DNA from 4 places in the Nocardiopsis sp. NPDC006832 genome. Region 2 is predicted to be linked to each of the others. Evidence: predicted binding sites of a transcription regulator. Region 2 holds the regulator's gene; each other region holds the start of a gene.
The links. The regulator LexA, encoded in region 2, represses DNA repair genes until DNA is damaged. The targets are predictions, from matches to a motif close to TCGAACANNTGTTCGA.
Positions count from the first base shown of each region.

Region 1: a site for LexA is predicted at 5,292-5,307, ahead of ruvC (crossover junction endodeoxyribonuclease RuvC). Genes of this name have one in related genera too.
Region 3: a site for LexA is predicted at 5,637-5,652, ahead of ABZ717_RS05545 (Rv2578c family radical SAM protein). Genes of this name have one in related genera too.
Region 4: a site for LexA is predicted at 4,280-4,295, ahead of recA (recombinase RecA). Genes of this name have one in related genera too.

Region 1 covers NZ_JBEYLC010000013.1:22,389-29,480, reverse strand. The annotation lists gene ABZ717_RS08985 (bifunctional (p)ppGpp synthetase/guanosine-3',5'-bis(diphosphate) 3'-pyrophosphohydrolase) at 1-923, opposite strand, end outside; gene ABZ717_RS08980 (adenine phosphoribosyltransferase) at 1,583-2,131, opposite strand; gene yajC (preprotein translocase subunit YajC) at 2,275-2,643, opposite strand; gene ruvB (Holliday junction branch migration DNA helicase RuvB) at 2,958-4,031, opposite strand; gene ruvA (Holliday junction branch migration protein RuvA) at 4,050-4,667, opposite strand; gene ruvC (crossover junction endodeoxyribonuclease RuvC) at 4,716-5,264, opposite strand; gene ABZ717_RS08955 (NUDIX domain-containing protein) at 5,456-6,232, shown strand; gene ABZ717_RS08950 (molecular chaperone DnaJ) at 6,268-7,092, shown strand, end outside.
Region 2 covers NZ_JBEYLC010000087.1:11,667-18,758, reverse strand. The annotation lists gene nrdR (transcriptional regulator NrdR) at 1-451, opposite strand, end outside; gene lexA (transcriptional repressor LexA) at 1,128-1,802, shown strand; gene ABZ717_RS26495 (alpha/beta hydrolase) at 1,902-2,993, shown strand; gene ABZ717_RS26490 (hypothetical protein) at 3,000-3,656, opposite strand; gene ABZ717_RS26485 (hypothetical protein) at 3,653-4,171, opposite strand; gene leuS (leucine--tRNA ligase) at 4,360-6,855, opposite strand.
Region 3 covers NZ_JBEYLC010000007.1:85,033-92,124, reverse strand. The annotation lists gene ABZ717_RS05565 (FtsX-like permease family protein) at 1-1,074, opposite strand, end outside; gene ABZ717_RS05560 (ABC transporter ATP-binding protein) at 1,081-1,839, opposite strand; gene ABZ717_RS05555 (FAD-dependent oxidoreductase) at 2,339-3,529, shown strand; gene ABZ717_RS05550 (sigma-70 family RNA polymerase sigma factor) at 3,540-4,475, shown strand; gene ABZ717_RS05545 (Rv2578c family radical SAM protein) at 4,525-5,628, opposite strand; gene glsA (glutaminase A) at 5,873-7,092, opposite strand, start outside.
Region 4 covers NZ_JBEYLC010000008.1:13,572-20,663, reverse strand. The annotation lists gene ABZ717_RS05985 (DUF222 domain-containing protein) at 280-1,647, opposite strand; gene ABZ717_RS05980 (regulatory protein RecX) at 2,425-3,042, opposite strand; gene recA (recombinase RecA) at 3,035-4,177, opposite strand; gene ABZ717_RS05970 (DUF3046 domain-containing protein) at 4,350-4,544, opposite strand; gene ABZ717_RS05965 (DEAD/DEAH box helicase) at 4,661-7,092, shown strand, end outside.

The DNA.
Region 1 (7,092 bases), on a different contig from region 2:
GTGTGCAACGACTGGTACATGTTGAACTTCGGCATCGCGATGTAGTCCTTGAACCGGCCCGGCACCGGGTTCCACCGCGCGTGGATGGTCCCCAGCGCCGCGTAGCAGTCCCGAACACTGTCCACCAGGACCCGCACCGCGATGAGGTCGTAGATCTCGTCGAAGCCGCAGTTGCGGGCGATCATCTTCTGGTAGATCGAGTAGTAGTGCTTGGGCCGCCCGCGCACGGTCGCCTTGAGCTTGGACTCGCGCAGGTCGCCCGAGACCGCCTCGATGACCTCCTGCAGGTACACGTCGCGCCGGGGGGCGCGTTCGGAGACCAGTCGGGCTATCTCGTCGAAGCGCTTGGGATAGAGGGTGGCGAACGCCAGGTCCTCCAGCTCCCACTTGATGGTGTTCATGCCCAGGCGGTGGGCGAGCGGCGCGAAGATCTCCAGGGTCTCGCGGGCCTTCTTCTCGCGCTTGGCCTTCTTGGGCAGGTAGCGCAGGGTGCGCATGTTGTGCAGGCGGTCGCAGAGCTTGATGACCAGCACGCGGATGTCGCGGGCCATGGCCACGACCATCTTGCGGACCGTCTCGGCCTGGGTGGCCTCGCCGTACTTGACCTTGTCCAGCTTGGTGACGCCGTCGACCAGGAGGGCGATCTCGTCGCCGAAGTCGGCTCGGAGCTCGTCGAGGGAGTAGTCGGTGTCCTCGACGGTGTCGTGCAGCAGGGCGCCGGCGAGGGTGGCCTCCTGCATGCCGAGTTCGGCGAGGATGGTGGCCACCGCGAGCGGGTGGGTGATGTAGGGGTCGCCGCTCTTGCGTTTTTGGTGGCGATGGTGGTGTGCGGCGACCTCGTAGGCGCGCTCGATCAGACGGACGTCCACCTTGGGGTGGGTGGCGCGCACCGTCTTGATCAGTGGTTCGAGCACCGGGTTCATCGTCACTCCCCGCTGGGCGCCGAGTCGGGCGAGCCTTCTGCGTACTCGCACGGTGGAGGGCGTGGTGGTCGCCGGCTGCCGCCCCTGGGCCCCCTGCCCGGAGACGTCCTGCTCGGATACGTCGGAGGGCGCCGCTTGTTCCGCAGCGCCCTCCGGCCGTTCGTCACGTGGTCTGTCATTGGGACCGGTGTGGTCCCCGTCGTTACGCCCCTGTGGCATACCGGTGTCGGCGTCCCCCCGCGAGGCACGTCCCTCGTCGGCGGTCGTCTCCCGTTCGGTGGCCGAACCCCGCGGGGCCTTCGACCCCTGCTCCCGTGCGGACACCGCTCCGGTCGAGACCACTTCGTTTGGCATGCCTACCTCCCGCGGATCCGCCCGGTGGAGCCGACAGTCCAAGGATCGGCTGCCTCCGGAACGCGTGCGTGTCATCAGGGCCGGTCACCGACGTGGCCGCCGCGGTCACCTCTCCCACCAGTCTAGTGGCGCCCGCCCAGGTGGGGCGGGGTGGCGGAACCTGACCCCTCGTGCGTCGCCGTACTCCGGCGGCCCGATGGTACGCGTAGTGACCCTGGTCACCGATTGCGTCACACCGAGTGCTGGTGTAGGTCAACGAGGAGGAACCTTCGCGCTATTCCCACCGTGCGCGCGAGGTCGTCCGGTCAGACCGAGAGGAGGGTGTGCAGCTCCACGTCGGGCAGCTTCTCGCGTCCTCGGAGCGCGGAGAGCTCCATCAGAACGGAGAATCCCACGACCGTACCACCAGCCTTGTGGACCAACTCCACCGCGGCCCTGCCCGTGCCACCCGTCGCGAGTACGTCGTCGACGATGAGGACACGGCTGCCCGGAGTGATCGCGTCGGCGTGGATCTCGACGGTCGCGGTGCCGTATTCGAGATCATAGGCCTGATCGATGGTGTCCGCGGGCAGTTTCCCGGCTTTGCGCGCCGGAACGAAGCCCGCGCCCAGCGCCATGGCCACGGGGGCGCCGAAGATGAAGCCGCGCGCCTCCAGTCCGACGACGTGGTCGACGCCGGCCCCGCGGTAGGGGGCGCTGAGCCCGTCGACCGTGGCGGCGAAGGCCTCCCGGTGGTTCAGCAGCGGGGTGATGTCCTTGAACAGGATGCCCTCGTGCGGGAAGTCCGGGACGTCGCGGATGTTGGCCTCGATCAAGGCGAGGTCCGCGTCGGGCGTCACAGTGTCGTTGGTCATGGCGGCTCAGGCCTTCGTTTCAGATGGGAAGCGGGTTCGGCTGAAGTCACCGAAAAGCAGCGGTACCGGCCCCGGTGTTCGGGGGCCGGTACCGAAGTCTGTGGTGCGCCACGGGCGCGGGAGGGAACGGGCCCTCCGGGATCCTAGCCCTTGGGCTTGTCGTCGTCCCCGAAGTCCGGACGGTCCTCGACCGGGGTGTCGTCGGCCGCGGGGGTGATGACCTCCCCGACACCGGCCTTGAGCATACGGATACGGGTGCCCGGAGCGATCTCCAGCAGCACGTCCTGGTCGTGGATCTCGACGATGGTGGCGAAGATACCCGCCTTGGTCATGACCTCGACGCCGGGAACCAGGGAGGTCTGCATCTGCATCTCCTGCTGGCGGCGCTTCTGGTTCGGGCGCCAGAACAGCAGCCAGAAGACCAGGAGGATCAGTACGAAGGGAAGCAACATGCCGATGATGCTGCCCTCACCCTGGGGGGCGTCCGCTGCGAGATTGATAAGGCCCTGCACGGGGCGTCCTTCCTGACGGTTCTCGTGGACGACGGCTGTCGGCTCGTGACACCCGTGACGACCACCTTGCGGGTCGCCCGACCACGGCGGCCGGATTCGCACCCGGCGTATACAACGCACCAGAGTGCCAACTCGTTCCGCCGATGTCGAAACGACACCTCACGGGGTGGTGCCCCGCTCTTGGCCGGTACGTCCCAGTTTACGTGGCATGAGTCACCGGTCACCAGCTCCCCGGGTTCGGAGGGCTAACGGTTCGGCCCCGTTTTCGTTCGTGGGCTCCATCGTGACAGGTGGAAGCGGTCGACGCCCGGGCTTCAGGGCGTGGCGCCGTTGGTGCCCGTGGTGCCGCCGGTGTTCGCGGCCGCCTGGGCGGCGCCGAACGCGGCGTCGGGTGGCGGGGTGAGTCCCATGTGCGCCCAGGCCTGCGGAGTGGCGACCCTCCCCCGTGGGGTGCGGGCCAGGAAACCGGAGCGGACGAGGAAGGGTTCGGCGACCACCTCCACGGTCTCGGCCTCCTCCCCCACCGATACCGCCAGGGTGGACAGTCCCACCGGTCCGCCACGGAAGCGGTTCATGAGCACGTCGAGGATGGCCCGGTCCAACCGGTCCAGGCCCAGCTCGTCCACTTCGTACAGTTCCAGGGCGGCGTGCGCGTTGGCCAGGGTGAGCTGTCCGTCGCCGCGCACCTCCGCGTAGTCGCGGACCCGACGCAGCAGCCGGTTGGCGATACGAGGCGTACCGCGCGAACGCCCGGCGACCTCGCGGGCGGCGTCCTCGTCCAGGGGCGCGCCGAGCAGCCCCGCCGACCGGTGCAGGATGCGCTCCAGTTCGGCGGGTTCGTAGAAGTCCATGTGCGCGGTGAACCCGAACCGGTCACGCAGCGGGGCGGGCAGCATCCCGGCCCGCGTGGTGGCCCCGACCAGGGTGAACGGGGCGATGTCCAGGGGGATCGCGGTGGCTCCGGGGCCCTTGCCGACCATGACGTCGACCCGGAAGTCCTCCATGGCGACGTAGAGCATCTCCTCGGCGGGCCGGGCCATGCGGTGGATCTCGTCGAGGAAGAGGACCTCGCCCTCCTGGAGGGTGGAGAGCACCGCGGCCAGGTCACCGGAGCGTTCGATGGCGGGGCCGGAGGTGATGCGCAACGGCGCACCGAGTTCGGCGGCGATGATCATGGCCAGGGTGGTCTTGCCCAGACCTGGACCGCCGGACATGAGGATGTGGTCGGGAGCGCGGTTGCGACGCTGTGCGCTGTGCAGGACCAGGGACAACTGTTCGCGGACCCGTTCCTGGCCGACGAACTCGTCCAGTATTCGAGGGCGCAGTGCCCCCTCGATCCGGAGTTCGTCGACGTCGGCCTCGGGCGAGACCGCATCACGTTCGTGCACGGGGTTCTCCTTCGGGCCTTAGGCGCGGCTGAGTTTGCGCAGGGCGCTGCGCAACAGGACGGTGACGTCGCTGGTGGTCTCGGCCTCGGCGGCGACGGCGGAGGCGGCGGCCTCGGCGTCCTTGCCGGACCAGCCGAGGTTGACCAGTCCGGAGACCACCTGTCCCCGCCATGCGCCGTTGGGTCGGGCGGTGGCGGTGGGGTCCGCGCCGGGCAGGGTGCCGTCGGTACTGATCGGCGCCTCCAGCTTGCCCTTCAGCTCCAGCACGATGCGTTGGGCCCCCTTCTTGCCGATGCCGGGGACCCTGGTCAGGGCGGCGGTGTCCTCGGTGTGGACGGCCTGGCGGAGGCTGTCGGGGCTGTGCACGGCGAGCATGGCCAGGGCCAGACGGGGGCCCACCCCCGAGGCGGTCTGCAACTGCTCGAACAGGTGCTTCTCGTCGTCGTCGACGAACCCGAACAGGGTGAGGGAGTCCTCGCGCACGACCATGCTCGTGGCCACGGTGCCCTCCTCCCCCACGTGCAGTCGGGACAGGGCGGAAGGGGTGCACTGGACGGACATGCCGACCCCGCCCACGTCGATGACGGCGCTGCCCGCGCCGCGTGCGGCCACCCGGCCGGTGAGGAACGCGATCATCTGTCATGGACACCCGGAGGGGTGTCCGTCTCCTTCCTGGGGGCGGTGTCAGCGGCCGCGCGCTCGGCGGGCCAGTTCCACCTTGCGGGCGAAGTCCTGTTGGGCCTGGGCCGCCCGGGACTGGGCACCGCCGCGCCAGATGTTGCAGATGGCCAGGGCCACGGCGTCGGCGGCGTCGGCGGGTTTGGGCGGGCCATCGAGACCGAGGATACGCGCCACCATCGTGCCGACCTGCGCCTTGTCGGCACGCCCGTTGCCGGTGATGGCGGCCTTGGCCTCGCTGGGCGTGTGGGTGACGACGGGCAGGCCGCGGCGGGCGGCGCAGACCAGGGCGAGGCCGCTGACCTGGGCGGTGCCCATGACGGTGCTCAGGTTGTGCTGGGCGAAGACGCGTTCGACGGCCGCGGCTTCGGGTTCGTACTTGTCGAGCCACTCCTCGATGCCGCGTTCGATGCCCAGGAGGCGTTGGGGCAGGTCGGTGTCGGGGCTGGTGCGGATCGCGTCGGCGGCGATCAGGCGCAGTGGGCGACCGATGGATCCCTCGACCACGGCGATGCCGCAGCGGGTCAGTCCCGGGTCGATCCCCAGCACGCGCACGTGGTCACCCTGCTTTCCATCGATTCATCGAACGTTCGTTCGCACCATGCTAGCGGCGCGGAGTGACAGCGCCCGCCGCCCTTCGGGCGTGTCGACGCCACCGTCCCGGGACTGGACAGCGGACGAAGCTCGGGTTATGTTGTTCTCGAATCGAGAATTACTCAGATTGAGAACAACCAGAGGGGTCAACGGTGTCCGAGGGGATCGATGGGCGATACGACGACGGGGACGAGCGCGGTTTCCTCTCCTCCTACGACCCGCACGCCTTCGCACCCGCCGCGGTGACCGTCGACGTGGTCGCCCTGACCATCCGCGAGGGCCTCCCCCACGTCCTGTTGGCCCGCCGCGCCGCGCACCCCCAACGCGGACTGTGGGCACTGCCCGGCGGATTCGTCCGTGCCCAGGACTCCGAAGCCGGACCGGCCGACCTCGACCTTCCCGACGCCGCGCTGCGGGTCCTCGCCGAGAAGACCCCGATGCCCACCGAGATCCACCTGGAACAGCTGGGGACCTACGGCGCCTTCGACCGCGACCCGCGCATGCGGGTGATCTCGGTGGCGTACATGGTGTTCGCCCCCGACCTGCCCGATCCCGGGACCGGACGCGACATCTCCGAAGCCGCGTGGGTGCCCTGGACGACGAAGGAGGAGACGGCCTTCGACCACGCCCGCATCCTCGACGACGCCGTCGAACGGGCCCGCTCCAAGCTGGAGTACACGTCGCTGGCCACCGCGTTCCTCCCTTCGACCTTCACCATCACCGCCCTGCGCGGGGTGTACGAGGCGATCTGGGGGCGCACCCTGCACGCCGCCAACTTCCACCGCAAGATCCTCGCCACACCCGGCTTCGTCGAGGACACCGGCGAACTGGCCGACCGCGGCGGCTCGGGCGGCGGACGACGCGCCCGCCTGTACCGGGCGGGCGAGGCCGCCCTGCTGCACCCACCGCTGCTCCGCGGCGCCCAATGACCGGCCCCGACCCACACCCCCGAAGGGAGGACGACATGGACGGCGAATCGCGCACGCACGACGACTTCGACTCGGCCCTGCGCGGGGTCGACATGGCCACCGGGCCCACCGACCTGTTCGGAGCACCGCCCCGGGACGGCCGGATCCCGCCGGACGCCACCGCCGTCTACCGCCGGCTCGCCAGGCTCCTGCACCCCGACACCGCGCCCACGCGGCGACGGGACGACGCGGCCGACGGGTTCGCCCGTCTCACCGACGCCTGGCGCCGCTACCGGAACGCGGTCCAGGGCGGTCCGGGCCTGGACGACCTGGTGCTGACCACCGAGGAGCGCACCTACCACGTCGACCGCGGCCGCCCCGTGGCCGAGGGCGACATCGCCGACCTGCGCGCGGTGCGCTACCGGGACGGGGACCGGTGGCGGGACGCGGTGCTCAAACTTCCCCGCGCGCCCCGCGACAACGACCTGGTGCGGGCCGAGGCCGGCGCGCTGCGGCGTATCCACGAACGCGGCGCGCCCCGCTACCGCGCTTTCAGGCCCGAACTGGTCGGAACGCTCCGACACCGGGACCCGGCCACGCGGGTGGAGCGGCACGGCAACGTCCTGCGGCGGCTGTCGGGGTTCTACGACCTGACCGAGGTGCGGCGCGCCTACCCCGACGGGGTCGGCCCCCGCGACGCCGCCTGGATGTGGCGCCGACTGCTGGTGGCGATCGGCGACGCCCACCGGGCCGGCGTCGTGCACGGGGCCGTGGTGCCCGAACACGTGCTGATCCACCCGGACGAGCACGGTCTGGTGCTCGTGGACTGGTGCTACTCGGTGACCTTCGACGCGACCCGTACCGCCCCGCATGTCCCGGCG
Region 2 (7,092 bases):
CGTCCTCACGATCGGTCCGCAGGCTGGCGATCTCCGCTTCGAAGTCCGCCAGGCTCTCGAAGCCCCGATAGACGCTGGCGAAGTGCAGGTAGGCGACTTCGTCGAGGTCGCGCATCGGGACGAGGATGGCCAGTCCGATCTCGTTGGCCGGCACCTCCGCCACGCCACGGCCTCGGATCTCCTCCTCGACCTGTTGGCCGAGTTTGGCGAGGGCGTCCTCGGAGACGGGCCGCCCCTGGCAGGCCCGGCGCACCCCGGCGATGATCTTGCTCCGGCTGAAGGGCTCGGTGACCCCGGAGCGCTTGGCGACCATGAGCAGGACGGTCTCCTGTGTGGTGAAGCGTCGCTCACAGACCGGGCAGGAGCGGCGTCGCCTGATCGCGGAACCGTCGTCGGTGGACCTGCTGTCGATCACCCTGGTGTCCGGATGACGGCAGAACGGACAATGCATCCTGGTTCACCTGCTTCCCTATACCCGAACCACAACCCTTGAGTCTACCTAACCACAACTTCTAGGCACATACCCCATTGGTAACACCAGATGTTGTGGTCGAACCTAGACCCCGGGGGCACGGGTCGCAACCCGCCCCTAGGCGTGTTCCTCAAGTGGGGGCTCAGGACCCGCCTCCACCGGGGAGGAGGTCTCGAATACGTCGGGGGGTCGCTTCCAAGGATAAGGGGACCGCACCCGGGGGGACCCCGTTCGGCGCGCGTTCCACAGGTGAGGAATCCCTTGCCCGGCGGGCTTTCCGGCATCCACGCGACCTCCGGGGACACGCTCCGGGGCCGCCTCGGGCGAAGCACCGGGAAAGCCGTTTTCGGCATTCGACGGACAGCGGCGAGGGAACGCGTGTACATACTTAACCGAGGGTCATCGGAAAGGCCCGCCGAAAAGGCGAAGTCGCCGTCCTCGGCCGCTCGAACGCTTGTTTGATATCACCGTGTGCAACGACTAATCTTGACCTTGATTTCCCACCGGTTTCGCCGTCTCGCCCACTCGTGAGACGACGGACCCGTCACCGGCCACCCGAACAGGCCCTGACCGAACCGAACGCCGAGGAGGCCCGGCCGTGCCGGAGGACAACACCGAGGTCGTCGACCCCGGAAACACCACCGTTCTTTCGCCCGTGGGTGACACGGGCGGTGCCGTGCCCGAAGCCCCCAAACTGACCGCGCGCCAGCAAAGCGTTCTCAACTGCATCCAGCGTTATGTGCGCGAGCGCGGTTTTCCGCCGTCCATCCGAGAGATCGGGAACGCCGTCGGTCTTTCCAGCCCTTCCAGCGTCGCGCACCAACTCAAGGTGCTCCAGCGCAAGGGCTACCTGCACCGGGACCAGAACCGGCCGCGCGCGGTCGAACTGCGCGCCCCCGGCCGCGACACCGCGCAGAGCATCAAGCCCGAGGAGCTCACCGCCGACGCGACCCGGGCCGCCGCGGTGCCGCTGATCGGTCGGATCGCCGCCGGTGGCCCGATCCTGGCCGAGGAATCGGTCGAGGACGTCCTGGCGCTACCGCGTCAGCTGGTCGGCGAGGGTCGGCTGTTCATGCTGACCGTGGTCGGCGACTCCATGACCGACGCCGCCATCACCGACGGCGACCTCGTGGTGGTCCGCCAGCAGCCCACCGCCGAGAACGGCGACATCGTCGCGGCCATGTTGGACGACGAGGCCACCGTCAAGGTGCTGCGTCGCGGGGACGACGGCCACGTGTGGCTGATGCCCCGCAACGACGCCTACGAGCCCATCAACGGCGACGCCGCGACCATCCTCGGCAAGGTCGTCACGGTCATGCGCCGCGTCTGACCCTGGCCGGGAACGACGACCGCACCGCCCCGGCCACGCCCACCAGGGCACGGCCGGGATGGTGCGGGAGGGCACGGCCGATACGCTGAGGGCGTGTCCATTCCTGCCCACACCCCCGTCGCCCGCGGCCGCGTACGACGCCGTGGCCGCTCGGTCTCGGTGATCGCCGCCCTCACCCTGCTCGTCTCGGCCTGTGGCCCCGCCGAGGAAGAGGGCCCCGAACCTCCGGGGGTGAGCGGTGCCGAGCGCGAGCTCAGCTTCGAGGGTGGCGGGTTCACCGTCGACGGCACGTTCACCGCGCCGCGGGAGAGCGGCTCCGAGAACGGGGTGCCGGGCGCGCTCATCATCTCCGGCAGCGGCCCCACCGACCGGGACGGCAACAGCGCCGGGCGCCCCGAGGCCGACACCAACCTCAACCTGTCCCGGGTGCTCGGTGACGCCGGGGTGGCGACCCTTCGCTACGACAAGTTGGGCAGCGGCGACCCCGCCACCTTCGACGACGAGGTGAGGGAAGCCCTGGAGGAACCGGTCGATCCCGAGGTCTTCGACGCCCAGATGGCCGCCGCTTACACGGCGTTGGTTGAACAGCCCGAAGTCGACCCCGAGCGCACGATCGTCGTGGGCCACAGCGAAGGCGCGCTGTACGCGCTACGCGCGCACGAGGTGCTCGACGGCGCCGAACCCGCTTTGGTTCTGGCGGCTCCGCCGGGGACGCGCATGCTCGACGTCATCGACCGTCAGGTCTCCGAGCAGGTCCGGACCGCCGAGGCGCAGGGTGCGCTCAGTGAGGCCGAGGCCGTGCGGATGCTGTCCCACGCCCGGACGTCGCGCGCCGCGGTACGGGGCGGTCAGGAGTTGCCCGAGGGCGACACCACGGGTCTGTTCTCCCCGCAGAACCAGGACTTCCTCGCCTGGATCGATGCCTTCGACCCGCCCGAACTGGCCGCCGCGTTGCCCGAACGGACCCCCGTCCTGGTGCTCTGGGGCGATGAGGACGCCCAGATCACCCGGGACGAGGTCGACCGGCTGATGGGTGGTCTGGAGGGGGCCGAGCGGGTGGACCTGGCCGGGGTCGACCACGTGCTGCGCGAGTACGACGACTCCCCCGGCGCCGCCGCGTTGGACGCCGACCGGGCGTTCTCGCCAGAGGTGTCCCCGGCGGTGCGGGAGTTCGTCGAGGGTCTGTGGTGAGACCGCTCAGTCGGTCTCGTCCGCCTCGATGCTCTCGGGGAGTTCCGCCACGATCGACCTGACCAGCCGCTCGGATTCGGCCGCGGCCGCCTCCCCATCGACCGATCCGACGGCGTCGTAGTCGGTGGAGGCGGTGTAGCAGGACTCCAGGTAGAGGTTGGAGACGCGCACACCGGTGCAGCCGACCTCGAAGGCGCCGATCTCCACCCAGGTCAGGGCCTGGTCACCGAGATCGTCGATCGGTCGTGGGTCGTTGCCCGCCGCGGTGGACTCCAGGGTGTCGGCGGCGGTCTCGTCGCCGCCCTCGACCGGGGCGGCGACCAGCATGAGCGTGGCCGCGGCCGGGACGGCGGTTCCGCCTTCCTGCGGGGTGGCCCAACGGCACTGCGATCCGGTGCCGAAGGTGTCCTGGGCGCTGCCGACGGTCTCCTCGATCTCCAGTTCATGGTCGGGAACGAGCTCGGCCAGGACCTCGGTCTCGCCGATGGCGCACTCGGGGGCGGCCTCGTAGGCGCCGTGTTCGGCCCCGCCTCGGAGCAGGTACCAGATCAGCCAGCCGGTGAACGCGATCACCACCAGCACGAGCGCGACGAGGAGGACGACCGCGAAGGTACGGCTCTGTGGCGGAGGCGCTCCGGGGTCGGTCTCGTAGGTACCGCTCACAGCGCCTCACCGATTCGTCCGGCCACGTCCACGGCGGTGTCCCGGGCGTCCTCGAAGGAGACGGGGTCTCCTTCGGACTCCCCGGTGTAGGTGACCCGTACGAACAGGTTGGTGGTGTGGAAGGCGAGTTCGGCCGTGCCGGGGAGCTGTCCGCGCCAGACCTCGGCGCCGGCTGCGCCGGGGAGTTCGACGGGTTCGCCCCGGGTCGGCACCACGGCCTGATGGGCCAGGGCCGCCGCCTCGTCGCCACTGACGGCGGGTTCGGCCGAGGCGTCGGTGAAGCGGGCCGACAGGTCCACGCGCAGGATCGTCCGGTCACCATCGGTGGCCCCCGCGGTGCTCCACACGCACACGGTGTTCTCCCCGCCGCTCAGGGGACCTTGGTCGTCGGTCTCCAGGACGGCCCCGGGCAGTACCTCGGCGAGTGTGTCCTGGGGGACCGCGGCACACGTGGGGGCAGCGGTGTGGGTGTCGTCGCCACCGGGCAGGTCGGGGTCGTCGGCCGTCGCCCACATGCCGCCACCGATGGCCGCCGCGCTCACCACCACCGCGCCCGCGGCGATGATCGACGCCCGCACCCACGGTCGGTGCAGGGCTCGACCATCCTTCGAAGCGCCCACCGGGCCACCGCCTCCCTATGTGTGTTGCGCCCAACGGTAGGGGGCGGGGGCCGCGGTCGCGACCACCGCCCCCGTCGGGTGTGTCAGCCGACGACGATGTTGACGAGCTTGGGTGCCCGGACGATGACCTTGCGGACCGTCTTGTCCCCGATGAAGCCTTGGGCCTTCTCCGAGGCCAGTGCCAGGCGCTCCAGTTCGGCGGGGTCGATGTCGGGGGAGACCGACAGCTTGTCGCGGACCTTGCTCTGCACCTGCACCACGCAGGTGACCGACTCCTGGACCAGCAGTTCGGGTTCGGCCTCGCGCCAGTTGCCGACGGCGACGCTGCCGACGTGCCCGAGCTTCTCCCAGCCCTCCTCGGCCACGTAGGGAGCGAACAGGGACAGGGCGATGGCCACGAACTCGGCGGCCTCGCGGACGGCCGGGTCGGCCGCGCCGGGGCCGGAGTCGATGGCCTTGCGGGCGGCCGAGACCAGCTCCATGCAGCGGGCGATGGCCACGTTGAAGCGCTTGTCCTCGATCAGTGCGGTGATCTGGTCGATGGAGCGGTGGGTGGCGCGACGGAGGTCGGTGTCGCCCTCGGTGAAGTCCACGCCGGGTTCGCTGGCGGCGCCGGCCTCGTGCATGACGCGGTAGGCGCGGTTGAGGAACTTCATCGCGGCGGTGGGCGAGACGTCGGCCCAGTCGACGTCCTCCTCCGGCGGGGAGGCGAACAGCATGGTCAGTCGGACCGCGTCGACGCCGTACGCGTCGATCTCCCGGCCCAGGTCGACTCCGTTGCCCAGCGACTTGGACATGGCCCGGCCCTGGTTGATGACCTGGCCCTGGTTGGTCAGGCGGGCGAAGGGCTCGGTGAAGTCGAGCATGCCCATGTCGTGCAGGACCTTGGTGAAGAACCGCGCGTACAGCAGGTGCAGGGTGGCGTGTTCCTTGCCGCCGATGTAGTGGTCGACGGGCCCCCACTTGTTGACCGTCTCGGTGTCGAAGGGGGCGGTGTCCAGCCGCGGGGAGCAGTAGCGCCACGGGTACCAGGACGAGTCCACGAAGGTGTCCATGGTGTCGGTGTCGCGCTCGGCCGCACCGCCGCACGAGGGGCAGTCCACGTTGACCCAGTCCTTGGCGGCGGCCAGCGGGGAGATGCCCTTGGGCGCGAGTTCGGCGCCCTTCAGCTCGGGCAGGGTGACCGGCAGCTGCTCGTCCGGGACCGGGACCTCGCCACAGGCGGGGCAGTGGATGATCGGGATCGGGGTGCCCCAGTAGCGCTGGCGGGACAGCAGCCAGTCGCGCAGGCGGAAGTTGACGGTGGCCTGGCCGGTGCCCCGCTCGGCCAGCACCTCGATGATGCGTCCGATGGCCTCGGTCTTGGACAGGCCGTCCAGCGGACCGGAGTCGCGCAGGACGCCCTCACCGGTGGTCGCCACGCCGGTCTCGACGGGGTCGGGCTCGCCGGTCTCGACCACGACCCGGACCGGCAGGTCGAAGGCCTTGGCGAAGTCCAGGTCGCGCTGGTCGTGGGCGGGCACCGCCATGATGGCGCCGTGACCGTAGCCGGCCAGGACGTAGTCGGCGGCCCAGACGGGCATGCGCTCGCCGTTGACCGGGTTGACGGCGTAACGGCCCAGGAACACACCGGTCTTGGGGCGCTCGGTGGTCTGGCGCTCGATGTCGGAGAGCTTGGAGATGTCGGTGCGGTAGGCCTCGAAGGCCTCGCGCCGCTCGGGCGCGCACAGCTCCTCGGCCAGGTCGGCGTCGGCGGCCACCACGAAGAAGGTGGCTCCGTACAGGGTGTCGGGCCGGGTGGTGTAGACGGTGACCGGCTCGTCGCGGCCCTCGATCTCGAAGTGCACGTCGGCACCGGTGGAGCGGCCGATCCAGTTGCGCTGCATGGCCAGGATCTCGTCCGGCCAGCGGCCGTCGTCCAGCTGGTCCATGTCGTCCAGCAGCCGCTGGGCGTAGTCGGTGATCTTGAAGTACCACTGGTTCAGGGCACGGCGCTCGACGTCGGAGTCGCAGCGCTCGCACTTGCCCTGGATGACCTGCTCGTTGGCCAGCACGGTCTGGTCCTTGGGGCACCAGTTGACCAGCCCGTCCTTGCGGTAGGCCAGACCCCGGTCGAAGAACCGGGTGAACAGCCACTGGTTCCACTTGAAGTACTCGGGGTCGCTGGTGTGGATGCGCCGGGACCAGTCCACGCCCACGCCGTAGTGGGCCATCGAGGCGGCCTGCGTCTCGATGTTGGCGTAGGTCCACTTCGCCGGGTGGGAGTTGTTCTTGATGGCGGCGTTCTCGGCGGGCAGGCCGAAGGAGTCCCAGCCGACCGGGTGCAGGACGTTGTCGCCGCGCTGGAGGCGGTAGCGGCCGATGACGTCGCCGATGGCGTAGGCCTCGGCGTGGCCCATGTGCAGGTCACCGGAGGGGTAGGCGAACATGTCCACGATGAAGGAGCGGGGACGTTCGTCGGCGGGGTCCTCGTTCGCGCGGAACGGGAGTTCGGCGGCCCAGCGCGCCTGCCACTTGTCCTGGAGGGCGCGGGCGTCGTAGGTGTCGCCCGTCGTCTGGTCGCCGTCTACCGCTGTCATCGCTGAGTGTTCCCTTGGCCGTTTCCTGGTGTGTCGAATTCAGGTTAGCGGCTGGCGGGCCCCTTCGCGGACCGGTTTTCGGGCGACCGCGATCCGGTTCGTCACGGAGCGTCAGGCGGGCGTCGGTGATTTCACGGACCCCATGCCCCTCCACACCGACCGCCCGGTTTGTTACTCTGCCGTTCAAGTGGCGCAGAACACACGATGCGGGTCATGCCTGCTGTTCGTCGCACCTGT
Region 3 (7,092 bases), on a different contig from region 2:
GGCGGTCGGGCTGATCACGGTGGCGACGTCCATGTCCTCACCCATGAGTGGGCCGACGAAGCGGAACCCCAGCATCCCGAGGCCGACTCCGGCCAGTACGCCCAAGGTCGAGGCCACCAGGCCGACCACGAAGGACTCGGTCAGCATGGAACGGAAGACCTGGCCGCGCTTGGCTCCCACGCAGCGCAGCAGGGCCATCTCTCGCTGGCGCTGGGCGACGAGGATCGCGAAGGTGTTGTAGATGACGATGCCCGCGACGAAGACGGCGATGAGCGCGAACAGCATCAGGCCGGTGCGGATCATATCGGCGCTCGCGCCGGCCTGAGCGGCCATCTCATCACCGAACTCGGTGGAGGTCTTCACGTCGGAGCCCTCACCGAGCACCCCGGCCACGGCGGTGGCGAGGTCCTCTTCGGAGGTCCCGTCGGCGGCCAGGGCGTCGATCTCGTGGTAGCCCTCGGCGCCGGTCACCGACGCGAAGGCCTCGGGGGTCAGGATGAAGGCTCCACGGTAGCTCAGCTCGGAGCCCACCCCCACGTCGAGCAGGCCGGTGACGGTGAACTCCTGCTCCTGCTGCTCGGCGTCGAGCACGGTGACCGAATCGCCCACCTCGAAACCGGTCTGGTCACTGATGGTGGTGGCCAGAACCATCTCGTCGTAGCTGTCGGGAAGTTCCCCCTCGGTGATCTCGTAGCGGGTCACCTCTTCCACGGCCATGGCCTCGGGAGGAACATGACTGAAGGCGCGTCCCTCGGCGTCCAGGAGCAGGCCGGGGCCTTGCCGAACTCCGTCGGCATCGGCGACCTCGGGCAGGTCCCGGATCTGGTCGAGCTGTTCTTGGGTGAAGGGCTCCGGATCCTCCCAGGTCCCGTCCTGGGCCTCCAAAGCCTCGGGGACGGCGATGGTGTCGACGCTGGAGGCCGACCCCATCACGGACTTCTCGTAGCTGGCCTTGAGGGTGTCGGCGAAGACCATGGTGCCGGAGATGAACATGACTCCGAGCAGGATGGCCAGGGTGGTGGTGACGTAGCGGGCCTTGTGCATGCGTAGGCCGGCCAGGGTGGTGCGCAACATGGTGGCTCAGGCCTCCAGCTTCAGCAGGCGCTCGGAGACCAGCTCGGCGGTGGGGTCGCTGACCTCGTCCACCAGACGCCCATCGCGCAGGAACACCACACGGTCGGCGTAGGAGGCGGCGACGGGGTCGTGGGTGACCATCACGATGGTCTGGTTCAGATCACGAGCCGAATCGCGCAGGAAGGTGAGGATCTCGGCGCCGGAGCGGGAGTCGAGGTTACCGGTGGGCTCGTCGGCGTAGACCACCTCGGGGGCGTTGAGCAGGGCACGGGCCACGGCCACGCGCTGTTGCTGGCCGCCGGAGAGCTTGGCGGGCAGGTGCCCGAGGCGATCGCGCAGCCCCACCACGTCGACGATGTGGTCGAAACGGGCGGGGTCGACCTTGCGCTTGGCGATCTGGGAGGGCAACAGGATGTTCTGCTCGGCGGTCAGCATCGGCAGCAGGTTGAAGGACTGGAAGATGAACCCGATCCGGTCCCGGCGCAGCAGGGTGAGGTCGCCATCGCGCATGCCGGTGATCTGGGTGCGCCCCAGGTGCACACTGCCGGAGGTCGGAACATCGAGCCCGGCCAGGCAGTGCATGAGGGTGGATTTACCGGACCCGGAGGGGCCCATGATCGCGGTGAAGGCACCGCGGTGGAAGTCGACGTCGACGCCGGCCAGGGCGTGGACCTGGGTGCCGCCGGTGTCGTAGGTCTTGGTCAGGGCCCGGGCCACCACGACCGGAGGGGCCTGGATGGGGGACTGGGGTTGTGCTGACGGCATGCTCACGGCGGGTGACTCCTGGATGGGACGGTGACTGGTCGACTCCGGTAGGGCGGACCTGAACCGGGCGTGTTCATCACGCTAGGTCCGCGAAGGTGCCCGAAACCTCCACCCACAGGCCGAACCGCTTGTCGGCCAAAGGCATGATGCGGGGCGGGTTCGCGACGCCTAAGTGGGGGAGGGCCCCCTACTTTCGTCGGGGGTTCCACCGGGGGCGCGTTCCGGTACGGACCCGGGCCCGGGTCCGTACCGGGGTGTGTGAGGTGGGTGTTCGGCGTGTGGCGGTCCCGTGGGCGTGAATCGGTGGGGGTGGCCGACGGGGAGCCGGGCTCGCTGGTCCCGGGCACTTCGATTTCGATTGTGAATCTACGTCGTCAAGGTGCTGGTTCGGATCTATTCACACCCTTAGAAGTCATGTGACTCAAGTCACGTCAAGACCCTGTCAGGAACACGCGAGCCGTCTCGTTCAAGGGGCACACGAACGGACAGGAGCAAGCTCATGCGACACCGCGTCATCGTCCTCGGGGCCGGCTACGCCGGAGCCGCCGCGACCGGATACCTCGCCCGTCACCTGCACCCCGACGACGTCCACATCACCGTCGTCAACGCCGAATCCGACTTCGTGGAACGAATGCGCCTGCACCAGGTCGCCGCCGGACGACCACCGCGTCGCCGCGGGCTCGCGGACATGTTCGCCGGCACCGGCGTCCACTTGAAGATCGCCCGGGTGACCGCTCTGGCCCCCGAGCGACGGACCGTCACCGTGGTGGGGGAGTCGGGCACCGAGGAACTGGAGTACGACACCCTGCTGTACACACTGGGCAGCACCATCGCCGACCACGGTGTGCCGGGAGTACGCGAACACGCCTTCCACGTCGCCGGACGGCCCGCCGCCGAACGGTTGCGGCAAAGGCTGGACACACTGGAGCCGGGCGGCCGAGTGCTCGTGGTGGGCGGCAACCTCACCGCGGTCGAGGCCGCCACCGAGATCGCCGAAGCCCACCCGCGGCTGCGGGTCGCCCTGGCCACCACCGGCGAGCCGGTCGGTTGGTCGGGCTCCCAGGCCCGAGACCACCTGGCCCGGGCCTTCGCCCGGTTCGGCATCGAGGTGCACGAACACACCACCATCACCAAGGTCGGAGAAGGGGAGGCCATCGCGGCCGATGGCCAGGTGTTCGAGACCGACGTGACCGTGTGGGCGGCCGGGTTCGCCGTCCACCCCATCGCCGCCGACAGCGGACTGGCGGTGGCCGCCGATGGTCGGATCAGCGTCGACCGGCGGATGCGCTCGGTCTCCCACCCCCAGATCCACGCCGCCGGAGACAGCGTCCACGCCATCGACGACCACGGTCGGCCGCTGCCGATGTCCTGCGCCTCGGCCGGATTCACCCGGATGCAGGCCACGTCCGCGATCATCGCCGAGCTGACCGGGACCGAACCCGCGAAGGTCCCGCTGTCCTACCTGGGCAACTGTGTCAGCCTCGGCTCCCGGGACGCGTTCTTCCAGGTGGTCGACGGCCGGGCCCGCCCCAAGACCTGGGCGCTGCGGGGATGGGCGGCCACCAGGGTCAAGTCGGCCGTGCTCCGCACCGTCGCCTGGAGCATGGGTCACCCCACCTTCGGGCTGCCCACACGCAGACGCCGGATCCGGCCGGTGTCCGTCGATACGGGGAAGGTGGTCGCCGACTAACGTGGCCTTCGTGGACACCGTCACCGTTGAACGGTTCGAGGCCAACCGCGACCGGTTGGCCTCCCTCGCCTATCGCCTGCTCGGCTCGGCCGCCGACGCCGAGGACACCGTCCAGGACGCCTACCTGCGTTGGCAGGCCTCCGACCCCGCTCGCATAGAGGTGCCCGAGGCGTGGCTGACCAAGGTGGTCACCAACCTCGCCCTGGACCGGCTCCGGTCCGCGCAGGTCAGGCGGGAACGCGCGGCCGGCGACTGGTTGCCCGAACCCCTGCTGGACGGAGACCCGATGCTGGGCCCGGCCCAGACCGTCGAACAACGCGAGTCGGTGACCCTGGCGGTGTTGCTGCTCATGGAGCGCCTCAGTCCGGTCGAACGCGCCGTCTACGTGCTGCGCGAGGCGTTCTCCTACAGTCACGCGGAGGTCGCCGACATCCTCGACATCACCGAGACCTCCAGTCAGCAGCATGTGCACCGTGCCCGGCGGCGGGTGGCCTCGGAGAGGGTCGCGGGGGAGGCCGACCGTTCGGCTGCGCGGCGCATCGTCGAGGCGTTCGTCGAGGCCGCGTCCTCGGGTAGGACCGAACGGTTGGTGGAGTTGTTGACCGACGACGCCACGGTGGTCAGCGAGGGTGCCGGTGTGGGCGGCAAGCTGATGCGCCGCACGGGTGTGGGACCGATCGCCGCGAACCTGCGGGCCGGTTTCAAACCGACCCCGGCCAAGCGCAGGCTCGTCGGTGGGTCGCCGTCGATCCACGCGGCCGTGGTCAACGGAACGCCCGCCATGGTCGCGGCGCTGGGGGACCGGGTCGTGGGTGTGGTGGCCCTGGGACTGCGGGAGGGCAAGGTCGTGAACCTGGTCGGTGTGTCCTCCCGGGGCCGGTTGGAACGCCTCAACGAACTCTGGCGTCGCGCCGAGCACGACGACCCGCTCATCGAACAGTGGTGACCCGGGTCCTTCGATGGCCGTTCCGCGCCGAGGCCGGTACACGGAGCGCTCACGCGGACGAGTATGCCCCGGTTCGGTCGGTGGGGGCGGGCAGGTCGAGGGGGAGTCGCCCGTCGGTGTCGGTCTCGGCGACGGGGGGCTCTCGGCCGGCGTCGCGGGGTGAGCCCGGGCGGTTCAGGCCGTGGCGGGCGGCGATCTCGCGTACCGCCGAGGTGACGATGCGCCGGTAGGAGGCGCGGGCGTAGGAACCGTTGCCGTACAGCTCCCGATACAGCGGTACCAGGCGCGGGTGTTCGCGTTCGAGCCAGGACCGATACCACTCGCGGGCGCCGGGGCGCAGGTGCAGCACGATCGGGGTCAGGCGTTGGGCTCCGGCCTCGGCGATGGCGGCGACGGTGCGTTCGATCTGCTCGACCGAGTCGGTCAGACCGGGCAGGATCGGCGCCATCAGCACCGAACACTTCAACCCTCGGTCGGCCAGTCGGCGCACCATGTCCAGGCGGGCCCGGGGCGCGGGGGTGCCCGGTTCCACGGTGCGCCAGACCTGTTCGTCGACCGAACCCACCGAGACCGCCAGCCCCACCTCGGTGACGCGGGCGGCCTGCTGGAGCAGGTCGGCGTCGCGCAGGATCAGGGTGCCCTTGGTGAGGATGGAGAAGGGGTTGGCGGCGTCGCGCAGCGCGGAGATGATCTGTGGCATGAGCCGGTAGTGGCCCTCGGCCCGCTGGTAGGGATCGGTGTTGGTGCCCATGGCGATGTGTTCGCCCCGCCAGGAGGAACGAGCCAGTTGGGCGCGCAACAGCTCACCGGCGTTGGTCTTGACCAGGATGCGGGTGTCGAAGTCCCGGCCGCTGTCCAGGTCCAGGTACTCGTGGGTGCGTCGGGCGAAGCAGTACACGCAGGCGTGCGCGCACCCCCGATACGGATTGATGGTCCACCGGAACATGGGGTCGGCGCCGGGGACGCGGTTGATGATGGAGCGGGCCCGGATCTCGATGGCGACCGGTTCGCCGTCCGCGCCCGCCTGGATGGGCGCGGGGGAGGGCGCGGTGAGCCCGGCCCGGCCGCTGCCTCGGGCCGGTGATGTGGTGGGTGCTTCGAACAGTGCGGTCTGTCCTGAGTCGCTGTCTTCTCGCAGGTTCTCCCAGCGCATGCCCTGATTCGAACATGTTTTCGAATGACTGTCCAGTCTTCCGACAGGGCAGGGATTCTCGCGGGGGAGAGGGCGGGCCGTCCACAGGCGCGAGGGGCCGAGGTGGCGCGGGAGGGTTCGCGTGGTGTCCCATTGATATGGGGGAGCCACGGTCTTCGCCCACTTCGCGCTGCCCACACCTCGAACGACCCCCGCCGCCCCACCACCCCGGGCACCTCGGCGGTTCCGCCGACTCCAGGCCCGGCTAGTCCAGGTGACGCGCCAGGTACGCGCTCGTCCAGCGCTGCATCCCACGTCCCTGAGCGTCCTGGAACCCCGGCATGGTCTCCTCGGGGTCGATCAGGATGAGGGTGTGGCCGGCGTCGATGAGTTTGGTCGCCATCGCCGCCGACGTGCGGCGCGCCACCGGCAGTACTTCGTCCACCCGACTCATGTCGAAGATGACCAGGTCGGTGGAGGGCGGGTTGTGGACCAGTTCGTGCACCAGCGCCTCGATGCTGCTCAGCACCATGTCGCCCTGGAGCACGTAGATGGTGGCAGGTTCACCCTCGACCGTCTCCTTTCGGATTTCGCGCAGCGCCGAACGCGCCGGCCGACCCGGTTCCATCAGGTGCAGCCCCAGGTCCTGCGAGAGCTTCTCCATCATCACCACGCCGCGGGCGCTGTTGCCGTGCTCGTCCAGCCGGGGTGAGAACGCCGCCACGCCCACCTGCCCGGGAAGTACCCCGATGATGCCGCCGGCCACGCCGCTCTTGGCGGGGATGCCCACCGAGGTGAGCCAGTCCCCGGCCGCGTCGTACATGCCGCAGGTGGTCATCACGCTCAGCAGGTGCCGGGTGGTCTCCCGGCCGAACAGTGACCGGCCGGTGTTGGGCTGGACCCCGCCGTTGGCCAGGGTCGAGGCCATCAGGGCCAGGTCGCGCACGGTGACCGAGGCCGAACACTGGCGGATGTATCCCTCCACGGTGGCGGCGGGGTCCTTGGACAAGCGTTCCGAGGTGTGCAGCAGGTAGGCCAGACCGAGGTTGCGGTCGCCGGTCGCCAGTTCGGAGGCGGCCAACGACTCGTCGATCACGATCGGCCGCTGGGTGAGTTCGGAGTAGAGCGCGAGCAACCGGTCCACCGCCGGCGCCGGTTCGTCGTGGATGAGCGCGTGGGTGGCGATGGCCCCGGCGTTGATCATCGGGTTGCGCGGTTTGCCGGTCTCGGGGTCCAACGAGAGTTCGTTGAAGGCCTCGCCACTGGGCTCCACACCGACACGGTCGAGGATGTCGTCCAGTCCGCGGTCCTCGATGGCCAGCGCGTAGGCGAACGGTTTGGACATCGACTGGATGCTGAACTCATGGTCGGCCTCTCCGCTCGTGTACACGGTGCCGTTGACCGTGCACAGGGCCACCGCCACGCGGTCGGGGTCGGCGGCGGCGAGTTCGGGGATGTAGTCGGCCGGGGCCCCGGAATCGACGT
Region 4 (7,092 bases), on a different contig from region 2:
GCTACGGACAAGATCATCATGATGAAGAGACAACATGGGGTTGGTGGTGCGGGTGGGCCGGTACCTGGGGCGGGAGCCAGTACCGGGGGTGGGAGTCGTGCCGACACCCCCGATGGGAGCCACTCCAGCCCCGGAATGTGGCTCTGGGTGGGGGGTTCGCGGTGTTTCTGCCCCTGGGCATGCTGATATCCCCACAGGGCATAGGGCCCTTGGGGTCTGACACCCAACCGGGGGTGGTCTCGTCGGGGTGGTGTTCCACCTGGCGGAAGTACGCGGTGGTTAGGGGGCGGTGGCTGGGGCTGGCTCTCCTTCCCCATCCCCGGACCCGGCTTCCTTTCCTGCTTCTTGGCGGTTCTGGGCGTGGTGGTGTTCCCAGATCTGCCGGTTCACCTTGGCCTGTAACCGGTGCTTGAGCCTGTTGTGGGTCGAGCACAGGATCTGCATGTTGTCGGCGCTGGTGGCCCCGCCGTGGGAGAAGGGGACGATGTGGTCGTACTGCGACCAGCTACGCGGCACATCACAGCCCTCGTGCCACTCGCAGTAGGGCTTCTTGAACCCGGCCGCTTGGCGGACCGGGTCCGGAGCGCACCGCTGCTTACGCCCCACATCCAACAGAGTCCGGCCCTGGGCGTCGGTCACGAACCGGCGCAGCCAACTGTGGGGGGTCAGGCGGGCCACCATCTGATCGGGCAACACCACACCATCCTCGGTGGTGGCCGGCTCTGCGGTGCCGTCTCCGAGGAAGCGCTTCAGCGGGACGGTGATGTTGAGGGTCGCCAACGGCTGGCGGCTCAGGCTGGAGCAACCCCGGTGGGTCAGAGCGGTCTCGAAGATCCGCATCATCGCGTCATAAGTGCGCTGATGCTTCGCCACGGCGGCGTTCTCCGGCCCATACGGCTGCGTGTAAGCCTCCAGGGCGGCCTGGATCAGTTCGTTATCGGCCCCCGGCCCCCACATCCGCAGCAAAAACCCGGACTCGAACGTGGGCGAGAACTGGGCGCCCCGGTTCTCGAACGTTTCATCGTAGTCCCGGTCGGCCTTTTCCGGGTCCAGGCGGGCGACGAACCATTTCGCCGCGTCCCGCAACTGGCGCACCGAAGCCTGCGGGCACTCCTGCTTATAGGCGATCAGCCCGTATTCCAACCGGGCCCGAAACCCCTCCACCGAAGGACGCTGGGCACGGAATTCCTCATCCGCCGTTTCCAGGACCTTCGCCCATTCGGTGGTGGCCTTTTCGGTGGAGGTCGCGATCGCGCACGCCTCACCCAAAGACAGAGTCTGCTTCCCGAACGCTTCTTCCACCAGGGGCAGCTGCTGCTGGTACAACGCTCGGGCGAGGGTGGCAAGGCTCTTGGCCTCGGCCGGAGAGGTCCCCCACTGGTGGGTGATCCACGCCTGGATACTGCGCTGGCCACCCTCTTCCAACAAGGCGCCGGTGGCCTCCATCCGGGCCAGGGCGGGCAACATCCCGTAGCGGATCCGGTCGACTTCCCCATTGAGCCGGCGAAACTGGGCGAGCGTCTCGGTTTCACACCCGAACGGGATATCCCGGCCGGAGAATTCCACCGCCATCTCCCGCGCACCCGCCATCGCCTTATCGACCGGGGTGTTCCCGGTCGGGCGCGGTGCGTGGGGAGGAAAGCTCATACTCTGATTATATGCGAATGCATCAGAGAATGACAGGCTTACCGGCGGGTATATTCAACCTATTTCCAGGTCGGTGAATGCGCCTACCATAGGCGGGGTGGTTATTCTGGGTTATCCACATCCCGGAATCGAATGGGCTCCTGTTTTTGATCTTGTCCGTAGCGCCCATTTGGGCGCCCAACATGGCGCTAGGAGCAAGATCATCGCTGTGAAGACCAGAGCCGGCTACCGCGGGGACGCGCCCCGCCCCGTGCCCCACCTATAGCGGGCCCTTCGTTACCGGACCCGTCACGTAGTGGCGACGCGCTCAACGATGCAGCGAGGCGGTGGGGAAGGGATCCGGCCGGCCACGGCCGGACCGGGCCCCCGGGGCCCGCAGGCCCACAGGGCCGTTGGGACCTCAACCACTCTCCCCCCTTCCCCGATAGCCGCCAAACCGCCGCCCGTGCCGCACGGGTCAAGGCCACCAGCCACGCTGCCAGAGCACTCACCATCGCCTTGACGCGTGCGGTGCGGGCGGCAACAATCACGCGGCGGGGAAGGAGGGAGAACCCACCCCCACCCCGCCCAACCACCCCAAGGAACTCGACCCCAGGCGCCCCACGCACCCGCCCGAGCAACGCCCAACAACCCCAAGGTTCTCTACCTGAGGCGCCCCACACACCCACCCGAGCAACGCCCAACCACCCAAGGGCCCAGTTCAGGGCCGGCCTGCTTCAGACAGCATCCCGATGCCCCACGACCCCACAACCCCACAACCTCACGACCCCACATGCCCTACACGCCCTCAGCTCCCCCGCCCTCGGCCTCCAACTCAGCCTCCGCCGCCAGCTCCGCTTCCAACTCCTCCCGAACGATCCGGTATGACAGACCGGCCGGGTAGCCCTTGCGGGCCAGGGCGCCCAGGGCCCGGCGGGTACGGGTATCGGGGTCGTGGCCTCGGCTACCGGTCAGCCGTTTGCGGGCCAAGACGCGAGCGGCCTCGGTCTCGTCTTCCTCGCTGACCTCGGCGACCGCCTCGCGGACGGTCTCCTCTTCGACTCCGCGAGTGCGCAGCTCTTGGGAGAGCGCGCGGCGGGACAGGTGTCGGCTGTGGTGGCGGGAGGAGACCCACCCCTTGGCGAAGGCGGCGTCGTCGATCAACCCCGCTTCCTCGATCTGGTCGAGGACTCGCGTGATGACCTCCTCCTCGTGCTCCCGACGGTGCAGGGAACGTTCGAGTTGGGCGCGGGTGCGCGGGGAGTGCGTGAGCATACGCAGGACCAGGTTCTTGACCTTGGCCTCGGTGTCCTCCCCGGACGGGCGTTCGGGCCCGTCCGGGGTGTGCTCGGCGTTCATCGGGTCGGGTGACTCATCCGCCCCGGCGCGGTCGGATGACCGGCGCCGCTCACGCATCCGTGTCGGTCACCTTCGCGGTCTTGGCCGGGGCCTTCTTCGCGGCGGGGGCCTTGGCGACGGCGTCCTTGCCGATCGCGTCCTTGACCGGGTCGGCCTTGGACTCGGCGTCGGATCCGGAGGCGCTGTCGTCACCGGCGGTCACGCCAACGCCCAGCTTCTCCTTGATCTTCTTCTCGACCTCGTTGGCCATGTCGACGTTCTCGTGCAGGAACTTGCGGGCGTTCTCCTTGCCCTGGCCCAGCTGCGTGCCGTCGTAGGTGTACCAGGCACCGGACTTGCGCACGATGCCGTGTTCCACGCCCAGGTCGATCAGGCTGCCCTCTCGGGAGACGCCAACCCCGTAGAGGATGTCGAACTCCGCCTGCTTGAAGGGCGGCGCGACCTTGTTCTTGACGACCTTGACCCGCGTACGGTTACCGACCGCGTCGGTGCCGTCCTTGAGGGTCTCGATGCGTCGGACGTCCAACCGGACCGAGGCGTAGAACTTCAGCGCCCGACCACCCGAGGTGGTCTCGGGCGAGCCGAACATGACGCCGACCTTCTCACGGAGCTGGTTGATGAAGATCGCGGTGGTGCCGGTGGAGCTCAGCGCGCCGGCGATCTTGCGCAGGGCCTGGGACATCAGGCGAGCCTGCAGACCGACGTGGCTGTCACCCATCTCACCCTCGATCTCGGCGCGGGGCACCAGGGCCGCCACGGAGTCGATGACGATGACGGAGATCGCGCCGGAGCGGATCAGCATGTCGACGATCTCCAGCGCCTGCTCACCGGTGTCCGGCTGGGACAGGAGGAGGTCGTCGGTGTTGACGCCGATCTTCTTGGCGTACTCGGGGTCCAGGGCGTGCTCGGCGTCGACGAAGGCGGCGATGCCACCCATTTTCTGCGCGCTGGCCACCGCGTGCAGGGCGACGGTGGTCTTACCGCTGGACTCGGGACCGTAGATCTCCACGACCCGGCCCTTGGGAAGGCCACCGATGCCCAGGGCCACGTCCAGCGAGATGGCGCCGGTGGGGATCGCCTCGATCGGCGGACGATCGTCGTCGCCCAGGCGCATGACGGAGCCCTTGCCGAACTGCCGCTCGATCTGCGCGAGCGCTGTTTCGAGAGCCTTGTCTCGGTCTCCAGAAGCCACGGGGTTCCCCTGTAGGGTCGATGCCTTTTTCTTCATGATGCGCCTGACGCTACGCCTTCGGTACGACAATCGCGACGTTCGCCGGCGATGCGGCCACTCTACCCGAACCTATGTTCGATTCTTGGTTCATCCACAGATCGAACGCGGATCGGACCCGGACCGAACGTGTCGGTCAGCGGGCGGTGGCCGGAAGGTCAAACGCCTCGCACACCGCACGCCAGACCTCCTTGGCCCCGACCCCCTCGGCCAGCGCCTGCTCGATGGTGCGAGAGCCCAGTCCCTCGATCACGTAGTCCTTGGCGAGGCTCTCGGCGTAGGCCTCGCCGAACTGCTCGCGCATGTTGTTCCAGAAGTTGGTGAGTCTCATCGGCCCCAGTATGGGTGATGGACGGGACCCCGACGGCGTTGTCCACAGGCCCTTTTTCGAGGTGCCGGGTGTGTCCTCCGCCTCCTTCTGTCCGAGCCGTTCGGCAGACTGGCCGGATGAGCGGCCCCTTGGAACCCTTCGGCACGGCGACGCGGACCTGGTTCGAACAGGCCTTCCCCGACGGGCCCACTCGGGCCCAGGCCGAGGCGTGGGCCTCGGTCGCGGGCGGTGACGACACCCTCGTGGTGGCGCCCACGGGTTCGGGCAAGACCCTGTCCGCCTTCATGTGGTCGTTGGACCGGTTGCTCCACTCCCCCGTGCCCGAGGACCGTTCTCGGCGTTGCCGGGTCCTGTACGTGTCCCCGTTGAAGGCGCTCGCGGTGGACGTGGAGCGCAACCTGCGTCGCCCCTTGGCCGGCATCACCGACGCCGCGGCCACCGACGGACAGGAACTCTCCCCCGTCACGGTGGGGGTGCGCACCGGAGACACCCCGGCTCGGGAACGTCGCCGTCTGGCCACACACCCGCCGGACGTACTCATCACCACCCCCGAGTCCCTGTTCCTGGTGCTCACTTCCAAGGCCCGTGAGGGGCTGGCCGGGGTGGAGACGATCATCGTGGACGAGGTGCACGCCCTGGCGGGGACCAAACGCGGCGCCCACCTGGCCCTCAGTCTGGAACGACTCGCCCGACTCCTGGAACGTCCGGCGCAGCGGATCGGGTTGTCGGCCACCGTGCGCCCGCGCGAGGTGGTCGCCGACTATCTGGGCGGCGCGCGGATCGTCGCCCCTCCGGACGCCCCGCACATGGATCTGCGGGTGCAGGTCCCGGTGCCGGACCTGGACGAGCCGGGCGGATCGGTGTGGCCGCACGTGGAACGCCGGGTCCTGGACCTGGTGGAGGCGCACCACTCCACCATCGTTTTCACCAACGGCCGCCGCACCGCTGAGAGGCTGTGCTCCCGGCTCAACGATCTGTACGCCGAACGCACCGGCGTCACGTTGCCCGAGGAGGAGGTCGCCGCGCAGGTCGCCGGCCAGTCCGGACAGAGCCGGGGCGCGGACGCCGTGATCGCCCGCGCCCACCACGGGTCGATGTCCAAGTCGGAGCGGGCACTCATCGAGGACGACCTGAAGACGGGCCGACTGCGCTGCGTGGTGGCCACCTCCAGCCTGGAACTGGGTGTGGACATGGGCGCCGTGGACCTGGTCGTACAGGTGGCCTCTCCCCCGTCTGTGGCCAGTGGTCTGCAACGCGTCGGACGGGCCGGACACCAGGTAGGCGAGGTCTCGCGCGGGGTGTTCCTGCCCCGGTTCCGGGGCGACCTGTTGGCGACCACCGTCGTGACCGGGCGGATGCGCGAGGGCGGGATCGAGCGTTTGGAGATGCCGCGCGACCCCCTGGACGTGCTGTCCCAGCAGGTCGTGGCGATGGTGGCGATGGACGAGTGGTCGGTGTCGGAGCTGGCCTCGGTGGTGCGGCGCGCGGCCCCCTTCTCCGACCTGGCCGACTCCGTGCTGGAGTCGGTGTTGGACATGCTGTCGGGACGCTATCCCTCGGACGAGTTCGCGGAGCTGCGCCCACGTCTGGTCTGGGACCGGCAGGAGGACGTGCTGCGCGCCCGCCCCGGCGCCCAGCGACTGGCCGTGATCAGTGGTGGGACCATCCCCGACCGGGGCCTGTTCAAGGTGCATCTGGCCTCGGATCCGGACGGTCGGGCGCCCACCCGGGTCGGTGAGCTGGACGAGGAGATGGTGTACGAGTCGCGGGTGGGCGACGTGTTCGTACTCGGCTCGACGTCGTGGCGGATCGAGGCGATCACCGCGGACCGGGTGATGGTGTCGCCCGCGCCGGGGCGACCGGGGCGGATGCCCTTCTGGAAGGCGGACGCGCAGGGTCGTCCGGCGGAGCTGGGTCGGGCCGTGGGCGCGGCCACCAGGGAGTTGGCCGGGGCGGACGCCGAGGAGGGGCGCGCCTGGGCGATCACCGCCGGGTTGGACGAGTGGGCGGCGGACAACCTGGTGGAGTACGTGGCGGAGCAACGTGAGGCCACCGGTCAGGTGCCCGACGATCGCACGGTGGTGATCGAACGTTTCCGTGACCAGGTGGGCGACTGGCGCGCGGTGGTGCATTCGCCGTTGGGCGCCCGGGTGCACGCGCCGTGGGCGTTGGCGATCGGTGGGCGGTTGCGCGACCGGTTCGGGATGGACGCCCAGGTGGTGCACGGCGACGACGGGATCGTGCTGCGGCTGCCGGACGTGGAGAACGGCGGCGTGGGTCGTCCCGGCGAGTTGACGGATCTGGTGTCGGTGGACCCCGACGGTGTGGAGGCGCTGGTCACCGAAGAGCTGACCGGGTCGGCGTTGTTCTCGTCGCGGTTCCGTGAGTGCGCGGCGCGGGCGCTGCTGTTGCCGCGTCAACGCCCGGACCGTCGGATGCCGTTGTGGCAGCAGCGTCTGCGGGCGCGGCACCTGTTGTCGGTGGCGGGTCGGTACGGGTCGTTCCCGATCGTGTTGGAGACGGTGCGCGAGTGTCTGCGGGACGTGTT